Regions from separate parts of the Desulfofundulus thermocisternus DSM 10259 genome, predicted to be linked through region 2. Evidence: riboswitches for the same ligand, from Rfam matches in the RefSeq annotation. Region 2 holds a riboswitch; each other region holds the start of a gene.
The links. Region 2 has a riboswitch for cobalamin ahead of BR83_RS0108335 (DUF2162 domain-containing protein). Riboswitches for the same ligand answer to the same signal wherever they lie in the genome.

Region 1 (4,890 bases), on a different contig from region 2:
TTATTTGCAGCAGGTTTATTATCTCTTCCAGCTTTCCGCCCGAGCCACCGATGAAGACCCTTTGGGGAACGGGAAGGGGGAGCAACGCTTCTGGAGCGCGACCTTCAATTACCTCTATATTTTTCAGGTCGAACTGGTATATGTTTTTACGGATTAGCTCTCTTGCAACAGGGTTCTGCTCGATGGCATAAACAGTGCCGTTGCCTATTAGCCTTGCCGCTTCTATGGCAAGGGAGCCGGTACCGCTGCCAATATCCCACACAACCTGGCCTGGCCCTAATCGTGCTTTGGCCAGGGTGACGGTACGAACTTCTTCCTTGGTCATGGGAATATCGCCGCGAATAAAAAATTCATCAGGAATTCCCGGAGTCGTGTAAGGCCAGGACTTTCTCATCTATAATCACCATAACACAATTTTTTTGCCCGGATAGATCCATACAGGCTAGTTCACCGGCTGTGGTTTCCAGGATTTTTTCTTCCGGATAACTCAAATTACAACAAACAAAAATTTTTCGGTTGATTATACCTGCTTCTAAGAGCATGCTGGCTATGCGGCTGGGTGAACTTCTCGGGTCGGTAAAAAGGGCTACTTTTTTATGGTCGCGCACCAGCTGAATCAAGTCTTCAACTGGTCTTCCGTGAGCACTTGTAATCAGGGCATCGTGCCAGGGCAGGGCCAGGCGGGCGAAGGCCAGTTGCACAGAACTGACACCAGGAATTACTTCCAGTTCCTCTACAGAAAAGTATTGAAGCAGGTACTGCAGAATACCATATAAACCGGGGTCGCCGGAGGCTATAACGGCTACTCCTTCTTCCCGGTGTCGATTGATAAAATCAACCATGGCCTTAAGGTTATTTTTAATGATAAACGTTTTTTGTCTACCATTGGCTAAAAGAGAAAGATGGCGAATGCCGCCTACCAGCACCCCGGCTTCGGCCAGAGCCTTTTGGGCTGCGGGAGTAAGGTAATCCTGGTGGCCCGGGCCCACCCCAATTATTTTAATTCGCGGCATCCCAGTGCCCTCCCTATTTCCCGGGCATGATGGTCCCATCCCAGGATTTTGCCATCTAAGGTCAAGAATACCGTTCCCACCAGCAAGCGGTGGTGGACGTACTCCATGGCTCGCTGGCTGGCCCGGCTAGCCAGCTGATGGTATATGCCCAATAAATTATGTTCAGCCAGAAGATCTACTACACTTTCAATAGTGCCGGCTTCCATAATATGAGCAATCAGGGTTCTGTCTGCTCCCATCAGGGCAGCATAACTGGCCAGCGTTTCTCGCCGGGCATCCGCTATGCGGCTGTGAGTGTGAAATATTCCAGCTGCAACTTTTAACAGTTTGCCATGATGTCCCCAGAGGAGAACGCCGGAAAAGCCTTTTTCTACACAGTTTTCCAGCATGAACCCCACGAAATTACTCATTTCTACCACGGCATCGGCCGGAAATCCGTATTTATCAACTGCCGTCCGAACCCCCATTTGTCCGGGAGTAAGAACAACCTGGTTAAAACCCGCTGCCCTGGCTACGTCCAGCAGTGGTAATAGAGAATCTTTAAAAGCTTCTTCGGACATGGGCCGAACTATCCCCGTTGTACCCAATATGGATATACCTCCTACAATCCCCAGGCGGGGGTTCAGGGTGCGCCTGGCCACCAGCTCTCCTCCGGGTACGCTGACCGTAAGTTCCACTCCCCGATTGGGAGGAAGGATGCTGTTTACCGCTTCCCTGATCATTTGCCTTGGAACAGGGTTAATGGCTGGCTCTCCTACTGCCACTGCCAGACCCCGTTTGGTAACCCGTCCTACACCGGGTCCCCCGCGGAGCTGGATCCCTTTTTTAGTGGGGCGAGCTTCTACTACAACTGGGAGGCCGTGGGTAACGTCGGGATCATCCCCCCCGTCTTTAATTACCACTGCCCTTGTGCCACCGGGTATATTTACCAGCTTATGGATTGGTACCCTGATTAACTGGCCAGTTGGATTTACCAGGGTAACTTCACCGGGCTTGGTATCATGATAAAGTAATTCTGTAGCCGCACGGGCTGCTGCAGCAGCACATGCTCCGGTGGTAATTCCGTTACGTAAAGATTTAGTCACTTCATTTTTCCTCCTGAAAAAAACACGCCCGGCAAAAGAAGGGCGTGTCAGGTTTCATTACGCCTGCTATCTTTCGCGCGAAGATAGATAGGCCTTTACTGAACTTGAAAAGTTCAGTTTTAAGGGGCAGGCAGGTCTCCTGGCTCGCGGATCATCAGATAACCGCGCCTTCCCGGTCAATACTCACAATAAATATTGTAAAATCACAACAAATTGTTGAAAAATATCTTTTTAGCTTTCCAGTGAGTATATAACCAGTGGCAATTTGCGGCTCCTCCCCGGTTACAGTGGCGGGACCGCGCCGGCTCAAGCAGGTTAGCTGCTCCCCGGTCTTCCCTATTATCCCCCGAGGGGACCCGCCCCTAATATTTAGTTTTTCCTTTTCAGACTAGCTGTCCTGGAGTTTTTCCCTGCGTTTGATCATTCGAATATCATCTTCTACCGATAATCGACAGGGCCAGCACATTTGGCAAATGCGGGACGCAGTTCTTTCCCCCAGATATTCACCCAGGTTTTCCAGGCTGATATTGGTGGTGATGATTACGGGAAGACGGTGATTAACGCGGTAATTTAATATAGAGTAAAGTTTATTTTTGGCCCATTCAGTATAATTATGGGCTCCCAAATCATCCAAAAATAAGAGAGGCACTTCCCTTGCCGTATCCAGCAGGTCTTTTTCCGAATAATGTTCTATTATCTGGCGGTTTTGATCATAAGTAGAGCGCAGGCGATCCAGTAAATCAGGTACGACGACAAACAATAATACTGTTTCTGCTTCCAGTAAAGCGTTTGCTATACATGCCGCCAGGTATGTTTTCCCACTTCCAACGGGACCTGTAATTAAAAGACCATCGATATGCCGGTTTTTTTTAAAGTTTTGGACGAAGTCCAGTGCTGCTTGAAAGGTACGCCTGGCCAACTCGTAATAAGTTATTTTTCGTTCCGGATCTATTCTGAATTTGGAATAATACTTGAAGTCAAATTTATCAAAAGTATGACTACGTAACCCTTCTGGCAATCCAGCTTCTTTAAAACGGTTGAGGATAGCCTTTTGCTTGCTACAGGAGCAGGGAAAAGCCACGTTATTTTTTATCACTATACCCCGGTCATTACATACAGGGCAGGCCTTCATTGGCCAGCATCCTTTCTCCCTTAACTAAGATATAGGGTTTTTAAAAGTGCTTTTTTACGTTCGTCTACCTTTGGTGTGGTATTTTTAACTGAACGTCGTTTCTTAAACTGCGCATCATAGGCGTTTATTTCTTCCAGAGTACGAAGATTATTCTTTTTCCACTCCAGAATAATACTATCAATATATTTAAAATTATGCTTTCCCATCAAGACAGCCCGGCGCAGGGCTTCTAAAACCAGCGTAGGGTTTAATTCTTCAATCCATTGCCGTATTTGTTCTACCTCCATAGGAGAAACAGGACGCCCGAACTCCTGTTCAAATGCCTTTATAATTAATGCAAATTCCGGAGAATTGGCTTCCAGCCGGGTTCTTTTTTCCAGCAAGCAGCGGGTACGCTCTATTTCCCTGACCCTGATACTGGCCCAGATCTCTGAAAGCTTTTCCAGCAACGGTTCAAAATCGTACCCACTCAGGATTTGATCCTTATTTTCATCGTAATACTGAGTTACAGCCAGGACCTCTTTTTCTAACAACCTGTTTAGATTTTGCTGTACCTGGGTTACATCCTGGGACGTACACTCAGCCAGCGCAGAAGCGGAAGGAAGTAAATTTTTTTCCTCTATCTGTAACCTTAAAAGTTGAATGAGAAGGATCATTTCTTCATCGGTTATATCAAGGTGGCGATATAAGCGAAGCAAAAGGTTGGGAACAGCTGTAATGCCCTGGAGTAAAAGATCTGTTCCAAAGGCAGCGGTAATATTTCCCTCACGGTATCTTTTTACCGTTCTACCGCTCATCATAACCTTCCTCCCTGTTAGTGAATATTTTATGGTAAGGGAGGAAGTTTGTCCAGATAAAAAAAACCTTATAAGGGGCAGGGTTGACGAGCAGTAAATGTATATACTGCTAACCCCATTTCTTTTAGCATAATTATCGCCTGCTTTATATATGCTCCCAGTTCTGAAAGCCGGTGCGCGTCAGAGCCAACGGTAAATACTTTCACACCATACTCACGGGCCAGGAAAAGAATTTCCCTGCTGGGATGAAACTCGCTTAGCCCCCGTTTTATGCTGGAGGTGTTTACTTCCAGGCCAATTTTTTTTCGTGCCATATCCTTCAGTATAGGCTCGATCTTTCCCTGATGGGCATCTATTAAAGTTTTACCCCAGAAGCGTTCACCATGACGGCGATAAAGATCCAGGTGAGCTATACAATCAAAAAGGTTACAATTTACCGCATCCTGTAATATCTGGAAATATTCGTTTAATGCCTCATCTACAGTATGAGAGGAAAAGTACTCCTGGCTTTCTTTCCAGGAAGATATGGACTGGTGAGCAAGGCAATGTATTGAACCCAGTACATAATCGAATGGATAACTGGTAATAATTTTTTCTATTCTTTCCTCACAACCCCGTATATACCCAATTTCCACGCCGGCTTTAATTTTTAAATGTGTACTTCGTAATTGGTTTCGAGCATTTTCAATTTCAAGGAAGTAATTGTCAAGCCAGCTCAGGTCTTCCATGGGATGAAATTTTCCTTCTACCCGCACAAACCAATCTTTTTGCCTGCGCACCGGGTCCACTTCCAGATGGGGGGTAAAACAGATTTCTTTCAATTCAAGTTTTAATGCCCTCTGACAATATTCCAGAATGCTTTG
Region 2 (4,890 bases):
CATGAATACCGGCTCAATGCGTCCGTCCAGTTCAGGATAGGCAATTTGCCAGGCCACCTCGCTGCTGATACCTGCCGGGTTGCTCTGCCAATCCTCTAAATCGCTGCTGTAAACCGGTGCCATAACCGGTACATTTAACTGCTTAAACAACTCGATACCGGCTTCCGGCTGGCCGTAAATGAAGTTAAATCCAATCCCGGCAATGAGAAAGTCCACCTGTCTTTTGCCGCCGGGCATAAAGAAGTCCTGAAAGGCCGTTTTGCGGCTGCTGCTGTCACTGAAAACCAAAAGCGCATTGACTCCCCTGGCTTCCAGTTCCCTCTGGACAGCCAGATACATGTCGATATCACCATTTTTAAAGAAGCTATCGTAGCTAATAATGCCGACCCACGGAGCGCCTTCTTTTAAATGTCCGCTGGCCTTGTACCAGGCGAGATAACCACCTGAAGTACCGAAAGTACCCGGCGGCAGTCCCGTACCGCCTCCACCGCCGGTAGGCAGGTATACGGCATCTTGCACGCTCTGGTATACCCGGTCCAGGTCAAACCCGGAAAGCTCCGGCCCCCAAAGGGCATCATATACCGCCCGGTAGACTGTAGCCCGAGCATCCCCCAGATAAGCGGCTGTAACCCGGTCATAAAGGGCATTATAAACAGTATCTACGGCCAATCCGGCCCCCTGACCGTCGCCCTGATATACCGCCTGGTAAACAGACTGGCGCACGGTATCATAAAGGGCCTGTAATCCCGTTTCTCCCTGCTCCGCCAGGTATACGGCCCCGGCTACAGTCTGGTAAAGATCCCGGGTATCCAGTGCGGGAGCATCCCCGTCCCGGTCGCACACGACCTGGTTTACCGCCAGCCGGGCCAGTGTCCAGTTCGTATTGTTATCCGGCTGATAGACGGAAGCGTAAACGCTGTCATAAACTGCCCGGTGAACTTCATTTAACGCCAGGCCCCGGGCTGTACCATCACCCGCCGCGTATATTGCATTGCACACCGTCTGGTAAAGCCCATCCACATTAAGAGTCAGTCCTTCAGCCTCAGGATGGTAGATGAACCGGACGGGCATTTTAACCGGATCTAACTGTTCCCCGGTTTTGACCTGCCCGTATGTAGAGGCCAGATACAATACCAGCCGCCTCATATTTTCCACGCCGCCATTTACAAAATATTTAGCCAGGAAAGTATTTTGACTTTCATCAATACGGGGGTAATCAGGAAAAGAACCGCTACGGGTGGAAAGTACCTCGCACTTTTCAGGCAGGTCCTGCAATAAAGGCCCAACTGTTTGAATGGTTGTAGCTCCAATCATTTCCATCAAGAATACATCTGCATCCTGCAACGATTGCATCAGCTGCTGGATTTTTTCTTCGCTCTTCAGGTCGTTGGAGCTAAATAACTTCAGCTCAACAGGATAGTTCTGCAGCTGGCCGTAAGCATCCACCAGGGGTACCAGAAACCCCTCACTGCCCAAAAGCATGACCACCTTAGTACGTGCATTTTCATTTGCTGCAGCCCCGGAAGCACTTATTAAGAAAACAATAATCAGGACTATCAGGCTCAGGGATAGCAAGGTCGGGTGTTTTTGCCATTTTGCTTTACCTGTGGGCATTGATCCACTGCCACCTCACTTATTGGCTGTTCTTTTCAATCATGATCAACTTCCCGGTCTTCGGGTCCTGGTAAACCGTACCCATCTCCTGGTAACCGGAACCGCCCCCCTGTTCTATCCCGGGTATTTCCTTTAATTCTTTACCCCGTTCCACATTAATCACCCGCTGAATGCTTTGCATGAGTCGCTGTTTTTCCTCGGGCTTTACTTTAGCAAAGATAATGTTCTGCAGGTTCCAGGAAAGAACCAGGGCTACCATCAAACCGCAGCAAAAAACCAGCATCACATCAATCAGATTGGCCAGACCGCCCAGGGGATCAACTTCTTCTGCGGACAACCGCTCCCGCCTCTGTCTCCTGAACAGCACGGCCCTCACCCCCCACCACCAGTTCCAGCAGCAACTCCAGATACCGTAAATCCTGCTCGTACCAGCGGCGCCGCACCCTGGAAATAAGAGCACCCACCGCTCCGGCAGCCACACCCACTACCGTGGTATCAAAAGCAATGATCACTGCTTCGGACAATCCCCGCACATCACCCTGCCCCAGAGCAGCCAGCCCGGGACCAAGGGGGATAAGAGTGCCCATCAACCCGAAAACCGGGCTGAGTTTGGCCAGTAAATCCGTTTTGTCCAGTGTTTGTTTAAACCGGAATTCTTCACGGTCCAGTATGTCCTGAGCCACCAGCCTCCTGACCTCAGGGGACAGTCCGGGTTTTGCCAAAAGATCCGATACCAGCTTTTTTTGGCGCGGATTTAAAGCACTGCTATCAAGCACCTGCTGCAGGTTGCGCATCTGCCAGAGGGAAACCCCTCCCACGTCATGAATTACTTCCAGCAGGTTGACTGGCTGAATAACTTTTCTTCTCCTCATTTCAGCCACAAAACTACCCAGTTCCATGAAGGCAAAAACGAGAAAGAAGAGCAGACCCACAATATCGGGAATTAGCAGGCTCTGGGATGCGGCATGCAAAATTTTGGTTAAATATTCGGAACCAGGAATGGTCATCAATCATCACGTTCCTTTAAAAAATTGATCTGATAGCGAAAATAACCCGCCAGGCTTAAGACCACCAACCCCGCTAACACCGCCGCCAGCCAGCGGGGTGATTCAATTTTTATGGCCGCCATGGGCATGGCCATGGCCTGGACAAAGTTGGGTATAAAAAGGGCGGAAATCAGGGTTGCCAGCCCGGTAAAAAGCAAGAGGGGGTTAAAAAAAGCTTCAGGATTGAGATTGCGCAAGATAATTACCCTGCGTACAAGAATGCTGCTGGATAAAACAAGCACACAAAACAGTACCGCCACATATAATCCCAGGCGTAAAAGCCCGGTGCCCAGCATAGAACCGGCCAGAATAACGGATAAGGCCAGAGCTGCCAGGCATAAAGGGCAGGGTAAAAAGCCCAGGGCGTACTTAAGGCGAGACAGGCCACGGAAAGGGAAGAGGTAACCACCCGGGGTACAGGAAGGATAAACACCCCGCCCTGCCCTTTGCTCCCCTGCCTCCTGCAAGCCAAGGTAAATGAAGAAAGCAGCTGCCAGCAGGGCGCCGGCAAAGGTATACCGGTCCAGAAAGGCTACCAGCGCCTGCCGATAGACATTAAAAACCAGGATCAGCCCGTAAAGGACAGTACCAAACAGAAAAGACACCAGTAACAATCCCCTCCGGCCCAGCCAGGAAGTGCCCAGGATCAGACCTGTTTTAACGCTGAGAATGATGGTGGCTGTCAGCAGGCCGCCTAAAATTGTAAGCATAACTATTCACCGCCGCCTTCCGACAGATTCCTTACTGCTCAAGGTACTGGATAGATTTAATAACCTGTTGCTGGATTCACCACGGTACCATATACCGGCATTTGTTTAAACGTTTCTCTACCGATAAAAAATCCCCCATCTACATCAGATGGAGGATCCATTTCCCGGCTCCAGCAGCCAGGACATGTCAAACCACCCCCTATCCGCGTAGGCAGGTCTGGTTCTGGGGAACAGGCAGGTCTCCTGGCTCGGGATCAATGGGTACTCCACGCCTTCCCATCCGGCACCCAGCCCGTAGCGGGTCTCCCGGTCATTTCATCCACCGGCAACCAGACCCTTTCCCGGGCCGTAAAGCACCCGGCCGGGTGCTGGACAGTGACCTTATGTGGAGTCCCTCCCCCTCACAGTGGCGGGACCGCGCCGGATTTGCACCGGCTTCCCTTTTCACTTTCACCCCTCAAGGTGAAAGCACCTGTTCCACTATGCAGTTGTTTAAAGTGTACATTCAGAAACAAATAACTTAACCCCGGCCCACCAGGGAAAACCGGGGTTGATAAATAAAGGCTGGCAATCTACCGATAAAAACGGCAGTTGATACCGGCACACGCCCCTGTTTCCTGGGAGGCTCCCCGTACCGCGCACCCGGGCAGGTCTCCTGACTCATGGGTCATCGCCCGCTTTCCGCCTTCCCAGCCCGGCACCCAGCTTGCTTTTACCTCCGATTCCTTCCAGCAGGAACCGGCTCTCTCCTCGCTGCATGCTGAACCAGTGGCCCAGTGGAAAGCTGCTACCCAAATACAGTGGCCCCACCGTCCAGGATTCTCACCTGGTTCCCTTTTACCCCTGCCGGCTGGCAGGAAAACCCGGATACGGCCGAATACTTATTCTCCAAAACAGCAGTTATTTATTCCACTTGCCTGAAATAATAACATATTTCTGACAAGTTGTCCATATATAATCTGATTCCCCCCGTACCGGTTTTTTACCCGTTGCCGGTGGCGTTGAATGTTCATGGGCTCCTGCCCAAATTTCACGGCCCTGGCCCGGGAGTATTTCCAGCTACATCCGGTTAATACCAATAAAAATCAGAGCAACTCCCAGCAGGATTATAGCCATGGAAGAAAGAGAAACTTTACCGGCCAGGCCGGCAAGACCCAGGCTGGTGGTTGTAAGCAGAATTGTGGGTCCTACCAGGGCCAGCAGGCTATTTATTTTTAAGGCTGTTTCCACCCGGTTAAAGTACAGCATTAGCATGGCAGCGCTGAATTCAATGGATGAGGAAAGCAATCTTAAAAGGGCCATGCTCAAGACGATGCGGTCCAGGAATATGAACATAAAATCCCTCCTGCCGGTTTTTACTAAAATTTCTTATGCCCTGCAGCATTCATAAATGCATAGGCGGGGTTAAAGGCAGGGAAAACTTTTGGCGAAAGGACGGGGAAACTCAATGAAACAGCAAAAAAGCACCCTGGTGCTGGCTGCCTTGAGCGGGGTGCCCTTTATTATGGTTCTGGGCAATT
Region 3 (4,890 bases), on a different contig from region 2:
CTGTGGAGATCACCGGCCTGGTGACCCGGGCGGCCGTGGTCAGCGGCCGGAAGATGCACGTTCACCGGGGGGTAATCGGCAGCAGGCTGCGGGCCGGCACCGGCTTTCCGGGGGCCCTGAAACTCTCCTTCATGTTCCGGGATATACGGTCCGGCCTGGACCTCCTGCGGGCGGCCCTGGAACAGGTGAAGCAGCGGCAGGGGAAAAGCCCGGCGCGGCTGGATTTCGGGCGGGTTCTCATGGCCCTGATGGATACCAGGTTTAAGCATTTGCGTCCCCTGGTGAAAAACACCCTGCGGGAAATTGCCGCCGTCAGGGCGATGGTGCCGGAGGAAGTGGCCAGGTGCGGCCGCTCCCTGAACTGCCTGGTTGGTCTGAACCCCCTGACGGTGAAGAATTTCGATCAGGTGGTCAGGGACGTGGAAGCCGCCGTCGCCCTGCTGCAGGAGGCCGCGGAAAACCCGGCCGATGTGGTGCTCCCCTCGGCCATGAATTCCACCATCCAGAGTTCGGGGAGCGTTTTTGTGACCCGGCAGGGGTGCGTCAACACCACCATCAGTGCCGGGCGGGACGTGGTGATCAGGGGTTCCTTCAAGGGCGGGGAGATTTTCTGTGACGGCAGCGCCGAGGTGGAGGAGCTGGGCAGCGCCCTGGGGGCGCCCCCGGTGGTCCGGGTGGGAGCATCCGGGGTGATCAGGGTGAAGCGGGCTTTCCCGGGGTCCGTGGTGCAGGTGGGGCAGCGCCGCCAGGTCCTGGCGCAGGAAACGGGCTCCATCAAGGTCCTTCTCAATAAAGAGGGGGAGCTGGATATCATTCCGGGAAAATAATAGTTTTCGGGGAAGGGTGATGGTTTTGCGCGAGGCTTTGCTCATGGTGGCTCAACTGATGGCCCTGGCAGCCCGTACCGCTCCCAAGGGGCTGGGCCAGGATTACGTGGGCGTCAGGATTTTATCGGGGGAAGAATTATCCCGGCTGGCCGATGAAATGGAACGGTTCGGGAAGGAGCGGGGGAAGGTGAACTTCGACCGGGATGCCGATAATGTGCGCCGCTCCGACGCGGTGGTCCTCATCTCCCTGACGGAGAACAAGCCCCTGGGCCTGAACTGCGGAGCCTGCGGTTTCAGCCGCTGCGAGGACCTGCAGAGCCATGAGGGGCCGGAGTTTCCCGGGCCCCTGTGCGCGTGGCGCCTGCTGGATGTGGGTATTGCCCTGGGCTCGGCGGTGAAAACGGCCAGCCTCTTCAATGCCGACAACCGGATCATGTACCGGGTGGGGACGGTGGCCCGCCAGATGGGCCTGCTTCAGGGCCCCATTGTGGTGGGTATTCCCATTTCGGCCACGGGCAAGAATATTTACTTTGACCGGCCGGTAAAAAGTTGAAATATTTTTCCGGACGGCAGGAAAAGTAAAGGGGTGCGTCGAAAAACTATTTTATAATAAATGGCATATATCAACACCGGCAGGTGCCCCCGCTTTTGCGGGGGAGAATAGGGAATCAGGTGCGAATCCTGAGCGGTCCCGCCACTGTGAATGGGGAGCGGCCACCGGGATGATGCCACTGGCAGGGCACCCGCTGATGGGTGTCGCCGGGAAGGCGGGTGGCCGCGAGGATCCTGAGCCAGGAGACCTGCCTGCCGGTTTTGCCACCGCTGGATGATGGTAAAGTCCACGGCCTTGATGGGGCTGTGGACTTTTATTTTTAGCCAGATCCATTAATTTGCAGGGAGGTTGGTGAAATTGCTGCTGGAAAAAACCATAGGCGAGGTGGGGATGCTGTACGAGCAGCCCATGGCTGAGGCCCGGGAGCGGCTGGACAGCCTGATCAAGCCGCCGGGCAGCCTGGGCCGGCTGGAGGAGCTGGCCATTCAGCTGGCGGGCATTACCGGTAACCCCCGCCCCGTGGTTGGCGACCGGGTGATCATCGTCATGGCCGGCGATCACGGGGTGGTGGCCGAAGGGGTCAGCGTGGCGCCCCAGGAGATCACCCACCAGCAGCTCCCGGCTTTTCTCAACGGGGTGGCCGGGATCGGCGTGCTGGGGCGGCTGGCCGGTGCCCGTCTGGTGGTGGTGGATGTGGGGGTGGCCGTGCCCGTGGATTACCCCGGGGTTTTGAACAGGAAGGTACGCCCGGGTACGGGAAACATCGCCCGCGGCCCGGCCATGACCCGCGAGGAAGCGGTGCGGGCGGTGGAGGTGGGCATCGAGGTGGTCCAGGAGGAAATCGACCGGGGGGCCACCCTGATTGGCCTCGGCGATATGGGCATTGGCAACACCACCCCCAGCAGCGCCATTGCCGCGGCGCTGGGAGGCTTTGACCCCGGGGAGGTCACCGGGCGGGGGACCCTGGTCAACGATGAAGTGCTGCAGCGGAAAATAGAAGTGGTGTCCAGGGCGCTGGAGGTGAACCGCCCCGATCCCACCGACCCCCTGGATGTTCTGGCCAAAGTGGGCGGGCTGGAAATCGGCGGCCTGGCCGGGGTTATCCTGGGGGCGGCCGCCCGGCGGGTGCCGGTGGTCATCGACGGCTTTATCACCACTGCCGCCGCCATGGTGGCGGTGGCCCTGCAGCCCCGGGCCAGGGAGTTTTTAATTCCTTCCCACCTTTCGGGGGAGCGGGGTCACCGTCTCATCCTGGAGCACCTGGGGCTGGTACCCATGCTGCACCTGAACATGCGGCTGGGAGAGGGGACCGGGGCAGCCCTGGCCATGCACCTGGTGGAAGCGGCCTGCCGGGTGATCAACGAGATGGCCAGCTTTAGCGAGGCGGGCCTGACCGCGCTGGATGAGGAAAAGATATTGAAGTAAATAAACAGGCCCTGGAAAGCCGGCGGGCTTTTCCAGGGCCCGTATAATTTTTACCGCGGTACGGCCCGCTGCTGTTTGGCGGGCGGAAATTCAACTGGCAGGTCGACCGGTTGTCTAGCGCAGTTTTTCGAAGCGGTCTTTCAGCTTTTTCAGCACCTGGGGCATGGTGGTGTATTCCATTTCGTCCAGGTGCAGCCGGTGTGGTTCGAAGGGTCCCAGGCTGCGCATGTAGCTGGCGATTTCGTTGGCCATCTGCCGCGCCTGATCGAAGGCCGGGTCGGCAAAGAAGTCCTGCGGCCCGATGAGCTTGCCGTCGGCAAGCTGGAAGCCCAGGGCGACCACCCGGGGCGGGCCGTCAAAACGGGATGGGGTGGCCTGCTGCATGCTGACCGGCATCAGCGGGCCGCTGTGGGAGCCGCGCATCCAGCCGCTGACCAGGTGGGGTTTGGTGAAGGGTTCCAGCACCTCGCCCACGGCCGGCATGCCGCTCTGGCAGCGCACGATGCACACCGGGTCGTCCTTACCCACGTAGCGGCCGGCCATCAGGTTAAGCCGCTGGGTGCTGGATACAGCCGCGATTTCTCCCGTTTTCTTGTGGAAGACGCGCTTGATGCAGTAGCGGCCGGGGGCGCCGATAAAGACCAGCATGTCGTATATATCTTCCGGGGCTGAGAAGTTGACCCGCGTGTTTTCGATCAGGTCCCGGACCTCGAAGATGAACCCGTCGTGCATGCTGGGGTCGATGACCAGCCCGGCGGTGTTAAAGGGGTCGGCGAAAATTTTGTACAGGGGCAGGTTCCAGGCTCCCGGTTCGGTCTTGTCGGCCATGAAGATCACTATGGGTTCGCTCTTGCGCTCTTCAAACTCCATCTCCGCAACTCCCGGGCCCAGGCCCTTAATGTTGCCGGAAAAGGCATCGGCCAGCAAGTCCTGTCCCGCTCCGTAAAGCTTCAACTTTTTGGCTATTTCCGTACAGGCTACAAAGGTATCCCAGGCCAGCTGGTGAATTTCACCGTTGTTCCGGCCCAGTTCGTGGGTCATAATCAGGTTGATATCGTCACCTACGTGAGCTACATACGAGTCAATCAGCAGGGAACTGCCCTTCAACATGCCCTGGGCCTTTTCGATCAGGGCGGAGTGGACGCTTGAGTGTCCGACGCATCCTCCGACATCCGCTTTGATGACCGTAACGGTAATTTTTTTGCCCATGAAAATCCTCCCCGTACAAAAAAATGATCCACTTACATTTATTTATTCTGTAAGTCTGGACTTTTTCCTGCTGCAGCAAAAAAATTTTTTAATCTAAAAAGCAAAATGTTGTAACACAATTCTTCTCAAAAGGTCTATTGTGTTATCTTATTTACTGTAAGGCATTACCCCGGGCGGGAATCTTAAAATTCCCGGGGCTTGCAGATGATCTCCTTTACCCTGGTGTCGAAGAAGTGGTTGGCGTGGGCGGGGAGAATGACCACGGCGGTATCGGCACCGGTTCCCGTGCCGGCGATGGCCACCACCTCTTTGCCGGCCGGGATTAGCCCGGCGTCCAGGGCCATGACGGCAATCTCCACGCATACCTTCAAGCCCTGCCCCAGCATGCGCAGGGTCTGGGCGATGATCTCCGCGGGGTAGACGCCGCCGAACTTGTTCCGCACCCCCCGGTCCAGCCCCCCCATGAGGTGGGTGGTGGTGAGCAGACGCACTCCTTTAGACGCCAGTTCTTCCCGCACGGCGGGGGGCATTTCGTCTTCTCCCGGAGCGGCAAAGCCCACGTGGTGGGTTACGCAGACCACATTGGGCACCTTGCCGATGAGCTTTCTGGCTGTTTCCCCGCTGCAGGAGGCCACAACAACGTGGTCGATGGCCAGTTCCCGCGCCCTCTTTACGGCCAGGGCTATGGTTTCATCGGTATTTACAGGACCTTTCTGGGACCAGTACATTTTCTTACCTCCTTAAGCATAAGCTTGGCTACCTTCCCTATTTTAGACCAGCGGCCCTGCTTTTGGCAAGTTGAGGTGCCGGGGGACTGGCCGAAATTACCTGCAGGAGGTATAATTATTTATATGCCCTCCCGGTCCGGGCTATGTG
Region 4 (4,890 bases), on a different contig from region 2:
GTGGCCCTTTCCAGGCTAACGCGGCGCATGCCGTCGATGTCCCCCCCGGTGGAGAGGTCCATAATGGCATCGGCCCCGGCGGAAATGGCCACCTCGATCTTGCGGGCCTCCATTTCCGGGTCGTCCCGGTCGCTGGAGGTGCCAATGAGGGCATTCACCTTGGTCCGCAGGCCCCGCCCGATGGCGCAGGTCCGGATCCCTTTCCGCAACCTGTTTTTCGGGATGACGATGGTACCGGCGGCCACCCCGGCCCGGATGAATTCCGGGTCCACTCCCTCCTGCCGGGCCGCCTCCTCCATTTCCGGCGTAATAAAGCCCTTCCTGGCTGCCAGTAACCGGGTCATAACCTAACACACCCCCTGCTCTTTGCCCAGATATTCCCCGACCACCTGCATGGCGCAGTACCTGCCGCACATGGCGCAGGCCCGGTGGGAACCATGGCTGCGTTCCCGGCGCAGGGCATCGGCCCGGAGGGGATCAATGGCCAGCTCGATCTGCCTGTCCCAATCCAGGGCCTTGCGGGCCCGGGACATTTCCAGGTCCCACTGCGCCGCCCGGGGCTCCCTGGCCACGTCGGCCGCATGGGCGGCTATGCGGGCGGCGACCACCCCTTCCCGCACCTGCTCCACACCGGGCAGTCCCAGGTGCTCCGCGGCGGTGACGTAACAGAGAAATTCCGCTCCGGCCCAGGCCGCCAGGGCCCCGCCGATGGCTGCAGTAACATGGTCGTACCCCGGGGCGATGTCCGTAACCACCGGGCCGAAGACAAAATAGGGTGCCCCGTGGCAGAGCTGCTTTTCCAGCTGTACGGTGGCCTTCAGGTGCCCCAGGGGGACGTGCCCCGGTCCTTTGACCATCACCTGCACCTGCTGCTGCCGGGCCCGGGCCACCAGTTCCCCCAGCACCACCAGCTCCTGCACCTGGGCCGCGTCCAGGGAATCGGCCAGGCAGCCCGGACGCCAGCCGTCGGCCAGGCTCAAGGTAACATCATAGCGGCGGCAGATCTCCAGCAGCCGGTCGAAATGCTCGTAAAGGGGATTTTCCTTCTGGTTGTAAATCATCCAGCCCATTAAGTGGCTGCCCCCGTGACTGACCAGGTAATCGACGCGGCGGTGTTTCTTTGCCGCCCGCAGGGTCTGCCACGTGGTGGCACAGTGCAGGGCCAGAAAATCCACCCCGTCGGCCGCCTGCCGCTCGATGACCTCGAACATCTCGTCCACCTTCATTTTGACCGCCGCCCCGTACTTCTCCCGGGCTTCCGCCAGGGCCTGGTACACGGGCAGGGTACCCACGGGCGTGGTGGTTGCGGCCAGCACAGCCCGCCGGGCACCGTCTATATCCCCATATACGCTCAGGTCCATGACGGCGTCCGTCCCGGCTTCCACGGCGGCGCGCACCTTGGCCACCTCACCTTCAATGGTATCACCGGGCCCCGCCAGGCCCACGCTGGCGCTTACCTTCACCCGAAGTCCTGTTCCGATGCCCACGGGATTGATGTTCTTTCTCCTGCGGTTGCGGGGAATGACAATGGTGCCTTCCGCCACCCCCCGGCGGATAAATTCCGGGTCCACCCCTTCCCGGCCGGCCACCCTTTTCATTTCCGGGGTAATTTCCCCGGCCAGGGCCCTGGCCATTTGCGTCGGCATTTATAACCACCTCCAGGCAGGTAAAATAAAAAGTCCCCAGCCAAAAACTTTCTGGCTGAGGACTTTACCATCATCCTCCGCGCACGGCTGCCCTTTCGCGCGAGGGCGACCACACTTCAAACAGGCAGGTCTCCTGGCTAACGGATCATTGCCCTTCCCCCCGGCCTTCCCGGCCGGCGTTCAACCGCGCTGCTTTTCTTACCTGCAGCTGTACACGGTGAATGCCTGCGACCAGTGACCGGGACAAGCTCCCCGACTACAGTGGCGGGACCGCGCCGTTTCCGGGTGGTATGCCACCCGTCCGGACTTCCCTATTCTCCCCTTCATGGGGCACCTGTTTGACTATTCAATTATCCAGGGTCTATTTTAACACAGCCGGCCCGGGGCGGGCAAGAAAAATTTTCCGTGAGATTCAAAATCAACCCCTCCGGCGGGCCGGGAAACCGGTTATGATTTACCAACCGCGGCTCTGGAAATGAACACATAAAAATGATATTATTTAAAAAAGATTAACAAATTAATTATTTTAAAGAAAGGTAGGGAGAGGCTATGGCCAACCAGTTTGCCGGGCTTTCCAGGGAAGAACTGCTGGCCGTGCTGAGCGATTTTGCCAAGCGCTGGCTGGCCCACGACGGGCTGTGGTTCCAGGCCGTGGAGCGGGAGCATGGTATGGAGGCAGCCATCAGGGCCGATGCGGCCGCCTGGGAACAATTCACGGTCAATGAAGCCAGGCGGATCATGAAGCTGCACGGCATCCCGGAAAACGGGGGCATCCCGGCATTAAAAAAGGCGCTGGGATACCGCCTGTACGCCCTGCTCAACCGCCAGGAAATTGTCGATGTGGACGAGAACCGGATTATTTTCCGCATGAACGACTGCCGGGTGCAGTCGGCCCGCAAAAGGAAAAACCTGCCCGACTTCCCCTGCAAAACCGTGGGGCTGGTGGAATATACGGAGTTTGCCCGGGCCATCGACCCGCGCATTAAAACCCGCTGCGTCTGCTGCCCGCCCGACGAGCACCCGGAAGAATACTACTGCGCCTGGGAATTCTGGATCGACTGAACGGCTTTCACCCGTGCCGGGCGCCGGCGGTCAGCTAGGCGCCCGACACGATCACATTGGCCAGCCGGCCGATGCCGGATATAACCACCTCCACCTGATCGCCCGGCTGTACCGGCCCCACCCCGGCGGGAGTACCCGTAAGGATGACATCCCCGGGCAAAAGGGTCATAATATGGGAAATAAAACTGACCAGCCGGTATACGGGAAAAATAAGCTGTGAGGTGGAGGAGTGCTGCTTTCTCTCCCCGTTGAGGTAAAGTGAAACTTCCCTGTCCCCCGGATCCAGGCCGGTGACGATATAGGGCCCCAGGGGCAGGAAGGTGTCGAAGGATTTGGCCCGGGTCCACTGCCCGTCCTTTTTCTGGAGGTCCCGGGCAGTAATATCATTGGCGCAGGTATACCCCAGAATGTATTCCGCGGCCTCTTCCTCCTGCACCTGCCAGGCCTTTTTCCCCATCACCACCGCCAGCTCGGCTTCGTAGTCCACCTGCCGGCTCATGGCAGGATAAACAACAGGTTTTCCCGGGCCGGTTACAGCTGTGGGCGGTTTGAGAAACAGCACCGGTTCCTCCGGCAGGGAAAGGCCCAGCTCCAGGGCGTGATCCCGGTAATTAAGCCCCACACATACCGCCTTTGTGGGCAGGCAGGGGGCCAGCAGTTCCACTTCCGCCAGGGCAAACCGCCGTCCCGGAACCGGTTCCAGAGATTGAAAGGGGTCGGCCACAGGCAGAACCGTGTCACCATCAACTATGCCGAAAAAAGTCTGTCCCTCATAATGAAAGCGGCCAATACGCACAAAAAAACACCCCTGTTTACAGCGTTGATTTTCCAGTGTTATTTTACCACAGTCCTGACACTCTTTCACCCGGAGCTCTCACCTTCCGGCAAGGACGAAGGCGGGCCCGGGACCCTGGATAGCCGGGGCCGGCGCCTGAAGAGCGGAGAGCATTATGTAGAGGTAAAGGTTATAAATCCTTTTGCACCGGATGCCCGGCCATAATTCTCCGCCGGTGGCCAGCAACAAAGGGCCGGGTCCCCCGCCACAGCGGAAACCCGGCCCCTCCTGACCGGCCACTACCTAGTTCCCGGAAAGGATATTATCCTGCCCGGGCGCCGGTAATTCTCTGGCTTCTTTTGCTTCAGCCGGCAGTTCAATCTTTACTTCGCCGTAGTCGCACCTGTTCACCTGCACCCGCATTTCCACCAGTTCCACCGGTATGCTTTCCTCGCCCAATTTGTTGTTCAGAGCAACCACGACAAAAGCCTCCCCGCCCCGGGTCAGATAGTCATCGGTGCCGATATAATCCTTGCCCCAGAGGGAAATGGAGCGGACCATCCGGGCAACTGCATCCAGCGCCTTCTCAAATTCCGGCCCGGAAAGCTGTGAACGCATGGATGCAGGCAGGTAGAGCTGGAAGAAAGCGGCCAGATCGTCAATCCGCCCGTAGTAGCCAAGCTCGTACACCGTTTCCCCATTTTTCTGGGTGGTACCCAGGACATGATAATGGAACGCGGATAACAGATCCTCCGGTATCCCCCCGGCACCCATTTGCATTTGTTCCCGCATCATGCCCTCCAGTTCGGGCATGCTCATTTTCACCCATTCGGCCTTCCCCGTTGCCGGGTCGGTTACCTTCATGTATAACTGGCCGTCCACATAATACTGCTCCATTTCCATCGCGGGCAGCTCTCCCCCGGCGTTGCCGGAATTCACAGGCTCAAAGCGGAGCCGGCCGTTCATATACCAGGTGCCGGGGAGAATCATTTTCATTTCCATCTGCCCCGACATCTTCAAAGCCGGTACCTGAGCGGCCATATCCGCCCGCGGCTTTACAGCCAGATCAATGGTGGCTTCCATAGCCATGGTGCGGGCCCCTGTTGCTGCCTGCTGGCTCTTTTTCACCACTTCCATGGCCCGGGGATCGCTGCCGAAGACCCGGGCCAGCAAATCGGCAGCTTCACCCACCGTAACCTGCTCCGCCGGATCCAGTTCTCCGGTAAGCAGACCCTGATCGATCAACCAGTTATAAGGAATAGCCCCCCAATGCGCGGGCTGCAACGGGCTTTTGACTTCAGGCCTGTACAGCGTCCCGGTCAGGCCCAGGGTGCGGGCCACCATCACGGCTGCTTCCACCCGGGTAACAGGCTGTGCGGGCCGCAAAGTCCCGTCGGCATAACCCGT

Region 1: it holds a riboswitch for cobalamin, as region 2 does, so the genes downstream of both, cbiD (cobalt-precorrin-5B (C(1))-methyltransferase CbiD) here and BR83_RS0108335 (DUF2162 domain-containing protein) in region 2, are expected to answer to the same signal.
Region 3: it holds a riboswitch for cobalamin, as region 2 does, so the genes downstream of both, cobT (nicotinate-nucleotide--dimethylbenzimidazole phosphoribosyltransferase) here and BR83_RS0108335 (DUF2162 domain-containing protein) in region 2, are expected to answer to the same signal.
Region 4: it holds a riboswitch for cobalamin, as region 2 does, so the genes downstream of both, thiC (phosphomethylpyrimidine synthase ThiC) here and BR83_RS0108335 (DUF2162 domain-containing protein) in region 2, are expected to answer to the same signal.

What each region holds. Positions count from the first base shown of each region.
Region 1 is NZ_JMLG01000014.1:27,329-32,218, forward strand. It holds gene cbiT (precorrin-6Y C5,15-methyltransferase (decarboxylating) subunit CbiT) at 1-325, opposite strand, end outside; gene cbiE (precorrin-6y C5,15-methyltransferase (decarboxylating) subunit CbiE) at 354-1,013, opposite strand; gene cbiD (cobalt-precorrin-5B (C(1))-methyltransferase CbiD) at 995-2,098, opposite strand; cobalamin riboswitch at 2,211-2,473, opposite strand; gene BR83_RS0110445 (ATP-binding protein) at 2,487-3,230, opposite strand; gene BR83_RS0110450 (DnaD domain-containing protein) at 3,251-4,027, opposite strand; gene BR83_RS0110455 (histidinol-phosphatase) at 4,096-4,890, opposite strand, start outside.
Region 2 is NZ_JMLG01000008.1:45,327-50,216, reverse strand. It holds gene BR83_RS0108350 (cobaltochelatase subunit CobN) at 1-1,614, opposite strand, end outside; gene BR83_RS0108345 (DUF2149 domain-containing protein) at 1,634-1,981, opposite strand; gene BR83_RS15410 (MotA/TolQ/ExbB proton channel family protein) at 1,932-2,621, opposite strand; gene BR83_RS0108335 (DUF2162 domain-containing protein) at 2,621-3,370, opposite strand; cobalamin riboswitch at 3,587-3,861, opposite strand; cobalamin riboswitch at 3,999-4,252, opposite strand; gene BR83_RS0108320 (YqhV family protein) at 4,430-4,705, opposite strand; gene BR83_RS0108315 (MFS transporter) at 4,818-4,890, shown strand, end outside.
Region 3 is NZ_JMLG01000026.1:6,435-11,324, reverse strand. It holds gene BR83_RS0112345 (DUF342 domain-containing protein) at 1-827, shown strand, start outside; gene BR83_RS0112340 (ferredoxin domain-containing protein) at 847-1,380, shown strand; cobalamin riboswitch at 1,445-1,649, shown strand; gene cobT (nicotinate-nucleotide--dimethylbenzimidazole phosphoribosyltransferase) at 1,738-2,805, shown strand; gene fbp (fructose-1,6-bisphosphate aldolase/phosphatase) at 2,920-4,014, opposite strand; gene BR83_RS0112315 (pyruvate kinase alpha/beta domain-containing protein) at 4,197-4,742, opposite strand.
Region 4 is NZ_JMLG01000002.1:171,607-176,496, forward strand. It holds gene bzaB (B12 lower ligand biosynthesis ThiC-like protein BzaB) at 1-344, opposite strand, end outside; gene thiC (phosphomethylpyrimidine synthase ThiC) at 348-1,646, opposite strand; cobalamin riboswitch at 1,753-1,999, opposite strand; gene BR83_RS0102885 (DUF6125 family protein) at 2,196-2,708, shown strand; gene BR83_RS0102890 (fumarylacetoacetate hydrolase family protein) at 2,743-3,504, opposite strand; gene BR83_RS0102900 (S-layer homology domain-containing protein) at 3,787-4,890, opposite strand, start outside.